Nonomuraea africana: one gene and its partner. The protein of the gene in region 1 interacts with the protein of each later gene in a pairwise test. Links are inferred from orthologs where the notes say so. Each region holds a gene or a part of one and is shown on either strand. Other genes may lie near its edges.

Region 1 (4,352 bases):
CGGCGACCATCTTCCAGCCCGTCATGCTGCCCGAGCGGTCGAGCAGCAGCACGACATCGCGCGGCACGCGGGCCTCCTCGAGGGCGGGCGGTACCACGGTCAGCTGGAAGGTGCCCTCGCCGTCGAGCAGCAGCGCCGTCGACGCCTCGAAGGACAGCCGCAGGATGAAGTCGCGGTCGAGGCGCTCGCCGGGACGCAGCTCGACCGTCGTGCCCTCACGCTCGACGACGTGCAGGCTGGAGGCCATCTCTCGCAGTTCGAGCCCTGCGGGGTCGACGTCGGCGCGGAGCGACAGCCGTACCGGATGCGGGAAGCCGGGCAGGAGCACCGGCGGGGTGATGCGGGAGGCGTCAGGCACCGCGCCGGTGTCGGGGGCGACGCCCCCGCCGGCGGGGGCGCCGTCGAGGGGCGCGCCGGGGATGTAGCGCGGCGCGACGACCAGTGGGAAGCGGAAGGTCGCCGCGCCGTCCTCGTACGGCAGGGGCTGGCTCAGCGTGAGCCGCACGGTGACGCGCTCGCCCGGCAGGATGTTGCCGACGGTGATCGTGAAGACGTCGGGCCTGTCCTCCTCGGCCAGCGCCGCCCTCCTGCCCTCGCTCAGCGCCCTGTCGTAGTCGGCCCTGGCCTGGCCGCGCTCCTTCAGCACACCCTCGATCACCCGGCCGTCGGCCTCCATGGTGAACGCGGTCACCGCCGCCCTGTCGGGCAGCGGGAAGACATAGGTCGCCTCGAGCGCGACATCGAACGGGTTGCGGAAGCCCTGCGTCACCTCCACCCCTGCGATCAGCCCCGAGATGCGCGCGGCGACGTCGACGCTCTCCAGCGGGAGGTTGCCGCGCTCGGTCCGCAGCGCCCCCATGCCCGCGTCGGGCTCCGGCCGGCATTGGGCGGGGTCCAGCGAAATGATCTTCATGTCGCGCTCCCTTCGTGGAGGCGGCGCTCTTCGAGCACCGCGAGCAGCGGTCCGGCGGCGGCGAGGACTGCCTCGAGATCGTCTTCCGTGGGGGTACGGCCGGCGCCGTCGATGAGCAACGTGACGCCCTGGGCCAGCCGTACCCCGTGCAGCGGCCACGACGGCGACTCGGCGCGCCTGGCCCAGAACCTCGGCCTGGCCCCCTCACCCGGCCACACGACATCAGGCCCGGCACTGCCGCCAGCCTCGACATCCCCAGCTTCACGCCCGGGCACCGTGGTTCCGACTCCTTGCAGACCCTCGGCCCTCATGGCCCCGGCGGTCGCGCCAGCCTCGGGAGAGCAGCCGTGGGCGGTTGTCTCTGGGGCGCGAGTCGGGGGGGCCGCCGTAGGTGGGAGCGCGCTGCCGAGGACTGCGAACTGTAGGACCGAGTTGTCGGAGGAGTGGGCGGTGACGACTTCCGAGGCCAAGGCGTCAGGGGCGCTGAGGGTAACTGGGTGTGGCGTCGAGGTCTCTGGAGTGTCGGCGGCGGCGGGGTGTGGCGTTGAGATGTCTGCAGTGTCGGCGGCGGCCGGGTGTGGGATGGACGGGTCTGTTGCGCCTGGCGTGGCGGTAGGCGGATGGGTGGTGTGCACGTGGGCCGCGTTGGCGAGCATGGTGTCGGTGGCGCCGGCAAGGGCGATCTGGATCTCCGCGATGGAGGAACCCTCCGCCTGCATCCGCTTGATCGCCAGCAGTTGCAGCAGATGCCGGCGCCCGTAGAGCGCCACCCTGCCGCGTCTGGTCAGTGGCGGGTCGAGGAGGCCGATCGTGGCGTACCACCTGATCAGACGCTCACTCGGCACCTCGCGAACCCGCCCGTTGACCTGCTGCCCCGAGGCGCGGAGCAGGCCTGCCGCGCGCTCGGCCAGCTCGCCGATCGTCCAGGTCTCGCTCATGCTGTAATGATGACAGTGTCATTATTGCAGTGTCAAGGGAGGGAAGAATCGGCCCGTCCAAGGGGTTCTTTCAGGTGAGACCAATTGTCGAACGACGAGAGGAAGCACACCTCATGGCTACGATCACAGGACCGCTCTCGGGCGACGCGCGAAAGGTCGTCGCGGAGGCTCTGCAGGGAGCGCTCGTCGATCTCATCGACCTTTCCCTGATCGCCAAGCAGGCGCACTGGAACGTGGTCGGCGCCCACTTCAGGCCGCTGCACCTCCAGCTCGACGAGCTGGTCGCCGTGGCGAGGGAGCACGCCGACACCGTCGCCGAGCGGGCCGTGGCGCTGGGGATCAACCCGGACGGGCGTTCGGCCACCGTGGCGGCGGGGACGAAGCTCCAGCAGCCCGAGCACGGCTGGATCGAGGACGGGAAGGTCGTCGCCACATTCACGGACATCCTCGAAGGGGTCATCAGGCGGATGCGCGAGCGGGTCGCCGCGACGGACGAGCCCGACCCCGTTACCCAGGATCTGCTGATCGCGGTGACGCAGGATGTCGAGAAGCAGCACTGGATGTTCCAGGCCCAGCGTTGATCCAAGCGGGTCCTCCACCAAGGAGGTGATGGCGGGCCGGGAGGCGAGGGGCCGGCATGGCGCCTTCTTCGCAGTCCCCGAGCCCGCCACCTCCGCGCTCAGCTGCCTCTGCACTGAGGTCCACAGGGGGTCTCTCTTGCGAGCCTCCGCTCTCACGGCGGCCCGCTTTCACCGTGGGTCGGTTTTCGTGGAGCCGCTTCACACCACGGAGGCCGGCTCTCCCGGGGCCCGCTTCCACGAGGCACGGGAGGCCCGCTTGCAGGAGGCTCGCACGGGACCGGGCTTTCACGGGGTCCGCTTGCACGGGCGCTTGCGCACCGGGGGATTCGGCCCGTTCGCCGGCCGATCCGTTCGCTTGTGTGCTGGGGGTCCGGCCGCTCGGAGCCGCCGACCGGGCGCCGAGTCTCGAGACATACGGGCCGCATGTCGAGAATGCTGGGACTCCGAGCCCGTGTCGGCGCAGGGTTTGCGTAGTGTTTGAAGGCGGGTTCCCTTTTCATTCACGTCGTTGCGATCGACTGGGCCAGGTCTACAGGAGGCCCTCATGTTGCGCAGAACTCTCGTCCGCACGGGCGCCGCGTTCGCCGGCTCCGTGTGGCTCGGCTCGCCGAAGCCGCGCACAGCGGCGGGTCCCTACGGCCCGCTCGGGGAGCCTGACGCGGAGGGGCTGGCCCTGCCCGAAGCCTTCTCCGGGAGGGTGGTCGCCCGCTCGGGACGCAAGGTCGCCGGACTGACCTGGCACGCCGTCCCCAGTGGCGGCGCGTGTTTCCCCGACGGCGACGGGTGGATCTACGTGTCCAACTCGGGGATCCCGCTGCTCGGCGGCGTCTCGGCGCTGCGGTTCGACGCCGAGGGCCAGGTCCGCGACGCGTACCGCATCCTGTCGGGCACCAATCTCAACCGCGCGGGCGGCGCCACCCCCTGGCACACCTGGCTGTCGTGCGAGGAGATCACGCGCGGCCGCGTCTTCGAGTGCGACCCGTACGGCTCCCGCGCCGCCCGTCCCCGCCTGGCCATGGGCAGGTTCACCCACGAGGCCGCCGCCTTCGACCCTGACAGGCAGGTCGTCTACCTCACCGAGGACGAGCCGGACGGCTGCTTCTACCGGTTCAGGCCGCTCGACTGGGGCGACCTGACCGAGGGCGCGCTGGAGGTGCTGACCACCTCGGGCGCGTGGCGGCCCGTCCCGTCACCGGCCGCGCTGACCAGCGCCACCCGCCACCAGGTCGAGGACGCCGCGCACTTCGACCGCGGCGCCGACTGCCACTACCTCGGCGGCGTCTGCTATTTCACCACCAGGGGCGACGGCCGACTGTGGGCCTACGACGCGGAGACGGGCCGCCTCGAGACGCCGTCCACGCTGGCCGCGGCCGCCGCGGCGGGAGAGCTGTTCGTCGCGGGAGACATGGAGATCAACCTGGTCAGCCCGTCGGGAGAGATCTCTCCCTTCCTGCGGCTGTCGGGGTACGAGAGCGCCGAGCTGACCGGCCCCGCGTTCTCACCCGACGGGCGGCGGCTCTACTTCTCCACCCTGTACGGCAGGAGCGGCACCCCCGAGGCGGGCGACGGTCACACCTTCGAGGTGACCGGCCCCTTCGCCCAGGCCGCCGACAGGTAGCCCATCAGCATGGCCTTGAGCTCCTCGATCAACTCGGGTGAGTTCTGCGGGATGACGGCCTTCACCATGGAGACCGCCATCGTGCCCATGAGCAGCGCCCTGTCCTTGTCGAGGCCGGGGGAGCGGCGCACCAGCATCTCCGCGACCTGCTCGGCGATCGCGCCGTGCAGCCGTCGTGAGGCCGCCATCAGCCTGTCGCCCGTGGCGGAGCCGTACAGCAGGGCCCAGTAGGCGGGCGAGCTGCCCTTGAAGGCCACGCTCTCGTCGACGAAGGTGTTCACCAGCGTCTCGAGCGGGACGTC
Region 2 (4,376 bases), 4.8 Mb from region 1 along the record:
CCCACGACCAGCCCGAAGGCCTACGGCCTCGAGGATTTGACGTCCTCACGACCGTGGGATCCCACAGTCATCGAAGCCCGGCCTCGAAGACCCGAAGTCCCCGCGACCTCGGCCCTCAGGAACCCCGAGTCACGACGACCCAGGCCCTCAGAGACCCCGAGTCCCGACAACCCTGGCGCTTAGGGACTGGGGCACCGGCGACACTGGTTCGGAAGCTCGGAGACCCACTCCCATAGAGCAGCAGGCCCCGGGACATCGGAGTGGTCCTGGGAGGGGCGGCCCGTTCCCTGCACCCCAGCCCGGCGTGGAGATCGCACGCCGGGACCAGGGCCGGGAGCGGGCTCGCGGGGTGCTAGCGGGAACCGCCCGCGACCGCGGGGAGCACGGTCACGGTGTCGCCGTCGGCGACAGGCGTGCCGAGCCCGCCCAGGAAGCGGACGTCCTCGTCGTTGAGATAGACGTTCACGAAGCGGCGCAGCGCTCCCTGGTCGACCAGCCGGTCCTTGATGCCCGGGTGCTGGGCCTCCAGGTTGCTGATCAGCTCGTCGAGCGTGGCGCCCTCCGCGTCGACGGCCTTGGCGCCGTCGGTGTAGGTGCGCAGGATGGTCGGGATGCGAACCTCGATGGCCATCGCGGGTCAGTCTCCTCATTCATGTCGTCGTCCACCGGGCAGAACACCGGTGCGGGAAAAGGGATTCCGGAAAACTGCCGGTCAGCGACAGTCGTAGACGACAACAGACGGAGTGTGCGCGAAGAGGAAGCTCTGCACAGGCCGGACCGTCATGGACAGCAGTTTACCCTTGGCGCGGATCGCCGGGACTCGCCGTCTCACGTGATGGTCACCTCCTCCTCGGTGATCACCCCGTCGACGATGCGGTAGGAGCGCAGCTCCACCTTCTCCCCCAGGTCCTCCCTGGTGGAGACGAGCACGTAGTGAGCGTTCGGCTCCGAGGCGTAGCTCACGTCGGTGCGCGAAGGGTAGGCCTCGGTGGCGGTGTGCGAGTGGTAGATCACGACGGGCTCCTCGTCGCGGTCGTCCATCTCACGCCACACCCGCAGCTGCTCCATGGAGTCGAAGCGGTAGAAGGTGGGCGAGCGCTCGGCGTTCTCCATCGGGACGAACCTCTCGGGAACGCCACCACGCCCGGCGATCACCCCGCAAGCCTCGTCGGGGTGGTCGGCGCGGGCATGCGCAATGATCTTGTCAACAAGATCCTGCGAGATCGTCAGCATGGAGCAGAGAGTACCTGGGCCACCAGGACCGCCTCGACGTCCGGTGCCCGCCTCCGCGGCCACCCGACCAGCACACCACGTGAACGGCAGGCGGGGGCTCACCCGAGGAAGCGAACCGAACACGGGGACAGCGCCCTCGTCAGAGAGCACGGGCGGGCGAGCCGGGGGGCGCGATCCTGACCGGAGGGTCCCAGTGGGGGTTCACCAGAGGGCGCGGACCAAGGTGTCCTGGAGGTAGGTGAGCCAGTCGTAGGTAACGAACGCCGGATACCGGGGATCGTCCTCGGACATCGTCGCGATCTCCTCGTGCACCTCCTCGGTCACCTCCAGCCGCGTGCCCAGCGCCAGCCGTACGTCATTGAGCGACCGCAGCCACGCCTGGGCCTGTTCGGCCGTGAGCTCGGTGCGCCCCGGACGGGCGGTGTCGAGCATCGTCTGGGCGTCGGCGCGCTTGCCGTCGCGCAGCGTCGCCTCGGTGTAGCGGCGGAACTCTCCCGCCTCCGCCTCGTCGGCGTAGGCAGAGGGGAACAGCCGTGCCAGCACGGGATCGGTGGGCTGCTGCGGAGAGCCGATGCCGAGCGCGCGCTCCAGCGGGTCGTCGCCGGTCTCGCCCGGCGCCACGAGGCCGAGGACCTGGGTCACCAGAGAGCGCAGGATCGAGACCTCGGCGGCCTCGAACTGCGCGATGACGCCGCCGCCGTGACGGGACTTGAAGCCCGAGCTCACCTGCACCACCTCACGAGAGCGAGTCCGACTGGAGCGTCGCCCAGAGGCCGTAGGAGTGAAGAATCTGCACATCGCGTTCCATCTCTTCGCGCGTGCCGCTCGACACGACGGCCTTGCCCTTGTGGTGGACGTCCATCATGAGCTTCTCGGCCTTCTCCTTGGAGTAGCCGAACACGGTCTGGAACACATAGGTCACGTACGACATCAGGTTGACCGGGTCGTTCCAGACGATCGTGACCCATGGCAGATCGGGCCGGACGTCCGATGAAGGGCGCTCGACGGCGATTGGAGCGGTGCTACCCACATCCCCGAGTCTGCCCTATCTGGGCCGTAGTCTCGAACTCGTGAGAATGACCATGAGCACTGCGTTGCTCACAGATCACTATGAGCTGACGATGTTGCAGGCCGCCCTCCGCAGTGGCGCGGCCCACCGGCGAGCTGTCTTCGAAGTGTTCGCGCGCCATTTGCCCGGCGGACGGCGGTATGGGGTGGTCGCCGGCACCGGCAGAGTGCTGGACGAACTGCAGCACTTCCGCTTCGGTGAGGAAGAACTCACCTTCCTCCGCGAGCACAACGTCGTCGACGAACCGACTCTGGCGTTTCTCGGCGATTACCGATTTTCCGGGAGCCTGTACGGCTACCGCGAAGGCGACCTGTATTTCCCCGCCTCGCCGATCATGGTCGTGGAGGGGACGTTCGCGGAGGCCGTCCTCCTCGAGACCATGATCCTGTCCATCCTCAACCACGACTGCGCGATCGCCTCGGCCGCCTCTCGCATGACCAACGCCGCGGGCGGCCGGCCCATCATCGAGATGGGCTCCCGCCGTACGCACGAGCGGGCGGCCGTCGCCGCCGCCCGCGCCGCGTACATCGCCGGCTTCTCCTCCACCTCCAACCTGATGGCCGGACGCGAGTTCGGCGTCCCCACGGCCGGTACGGCGGCGCACGCCTTCACGCTGCTCCACGACAGCGAGCGCGACGCCTTCCAGGCCCAGATCGCCTCGCTCGGCGAGAGCACCACGCTGCTGGTCGACACCTACGACGTCGCGGAGGCGGTGCGGACGGCGGTCGAGCTGGCCGGTCCGAAGCTCGGCGCGGTCAGGATCGACTCGGGCGACCTGGCCGCCGCCGCCCAAGAGGTGCGCGAGCAGCTCGACGCGCTCGGCGCGTTCAACACCCGCATCCTGGTCACCTCCGACCTGGACGAGTACGCCATCGCCGCGCTGGCCGCCGCCCCCGTCGACGGGTACGGCGTCGGCACCTCCCTCGTCACGGGCTCGGGCGTACCCACGGCGGCCCTGGTCTACAAGCTGGTGGCCAGGGAGACCGCATCGGGCAAGCTGGAGGCGGTGGCGAAGCGCTCGGTGGGCAAGCCGTCCCGCGGCGGGCGCAAGCAGGCCTTCCGCCTGCTGGACGACCAGGGCAGGTTCGAGACCGAGGTGGTCACGACCTCGGGCGTCGCGCCCGAGGGCGGGCTCCCCCTGCTGCACGAGCTGGTTGTGGACGGCGAGATCGTCGGCGCCGAGCCCCTGATCGCGGCCCGCGACCGGCACCGCGAGACCGTCGCCCTCCTCCCCCAGGACGCACTCCACCTCGGCCGGGGCTACGCGGCCATCCCCACCGAATTCGCCTGACCCTCGCCCTCGCCCCGCCAGCCCACTGGCGGCACCCTCCCAGGCCCCTCCCCCGCCCGCTCCCTCCCGGCTAGCCGCCTCCCTGGCTAGCCCCGTCTTGCATTCCCGCCCTGCTCATGCGGTGCCACTTTGCGCCGGCCTCGCTCGTCCGGCTACGGCCGCCCTGCCCCCGCTACTCGCCCCGCCCTGCTCGCCCGGCTCCGTTCGCCCTGTCGTGTCCGGCTCGTCATGGCCTGCTTGCCCTGGTCCGCCTCGGCGGGTGGGGCATGAGTAGGCTCGACAGTGTGAGCACCGCATTGATCATCGTGGACGTGCAGAACGACTTCTGCGAGGGCGGCAGCCTCCCCGTGTCGGGCGGCGCCGAGGTCGCGGCCGCTATCAGCGAGCATGTGGCCTCCCATCGCTACGACCACGTGGTGGCCACCCGCGACTACCACATCGATCCCGGCTCGCACTTCCACGCCGAGCCCGACTTCGTCAGGACCTGGCCGGCGCACTGCGTCGTGGGCACCCAGGGCGCCGACTTCCACCCCGCCTTCGACACCTCGAAGGTCGAAGAGGTGTTCAGCAAGGGCGCCAACGAGGCGGCCTACAGCGGTTTCGAGGGATCCTCGCCGGCGGGCCAGCCGCTGGGGGAATGGCTGGCAGAGCGCAAGGTCCACACGGTCGACGTCGTGGGCATCGCCACCGACCACTGCGTCCGCGCCACGGCCATGGACGCGGTGGAGCACGGCCTCGCGGTGCGCGTGCTGCTGGGCCTCACGGCCGGAGTGTCCAGGCAGA

Evidence for each region. Proteins that work in one complex are often made in the same cells at the same time.
Region 2: the proteins of H4W81_RS21490 (region 1) and clpS interact in binary tests that used the Escherichia coli proteins (3 or more experiments, as listed by UniProt). The link is inferred for Nonomuraea africana from one-to-one orthologs.

The regions. Positions count from the first base shown.
Region 1 is NZ_JADBEF010000001.1:4,553,130-4,557,481, reverse strand. Bases 754-3,698 are described here. They hold H4W81_RS21490 (Dps family protein), read left to right. Parts: upstream 754-1,964; coding sequence 1,965-2,432; downstream 2,433-3,698. Other genes in these bases: H4W81_RS21485 (alkaline phosphatase PhoX), read left to right, coding at 2,977-3,698; H4W81_RS47430 (helix-turn-helix domain-containing protein), read right to left, coding at 910-1,851; H4W81_RS21500 (VIT domain-containing protein), read right to left, coding at 754-913. Also shown: more of H4W81_RS21500, read right to left, coding at 1-753; more of H4W81_RS21485, read left to right, coding at 3,699-4,050; H4W81_RS21480 (TetR/AcrR family transcriptional regulator), read right to left, coding at 4,002-4,352.
Region 2 is NZ_JADBEF010000001.1:9,352,977-9,357,352, reverse strand. Bases 617-3,585 are described here. They hold clpS (ATP-dependent Clp protease adapter ClpS), read right to left. Parts: upstream 2,264-3,585; coding sequence 1,970-2,263; downstream 617-1,969. Other genes in these bases: H4W81_RS44740 (nicotinate phosphoribosyltransferase), read left to right, coding at 2,310-3,585; H4W81_RS44750 (DUF2017 domain-containing protein), read right to left, coding at 1,435-1,959; H4W81_RS44755 (M67 family metallopeptidase), read right to left, coding at 829-1,233; H4W81_RS44760 (MoaD/ThiS family protein), read right to left, coding at 617-631. Outside these bases: more of H4W81_RS44760, read right to left, coding at 353-616; more of H4W81_RS44740, read left to right, coding at 3,586-3,593; H4W81_RS44735 (isochorismatase family protein), read left to right, coding at 3,878-4,376. UniProt on the Escherichia coli protein: Involved in the modulation of the specificity of the ClpAP-mediated ATP-dependent protein degradation.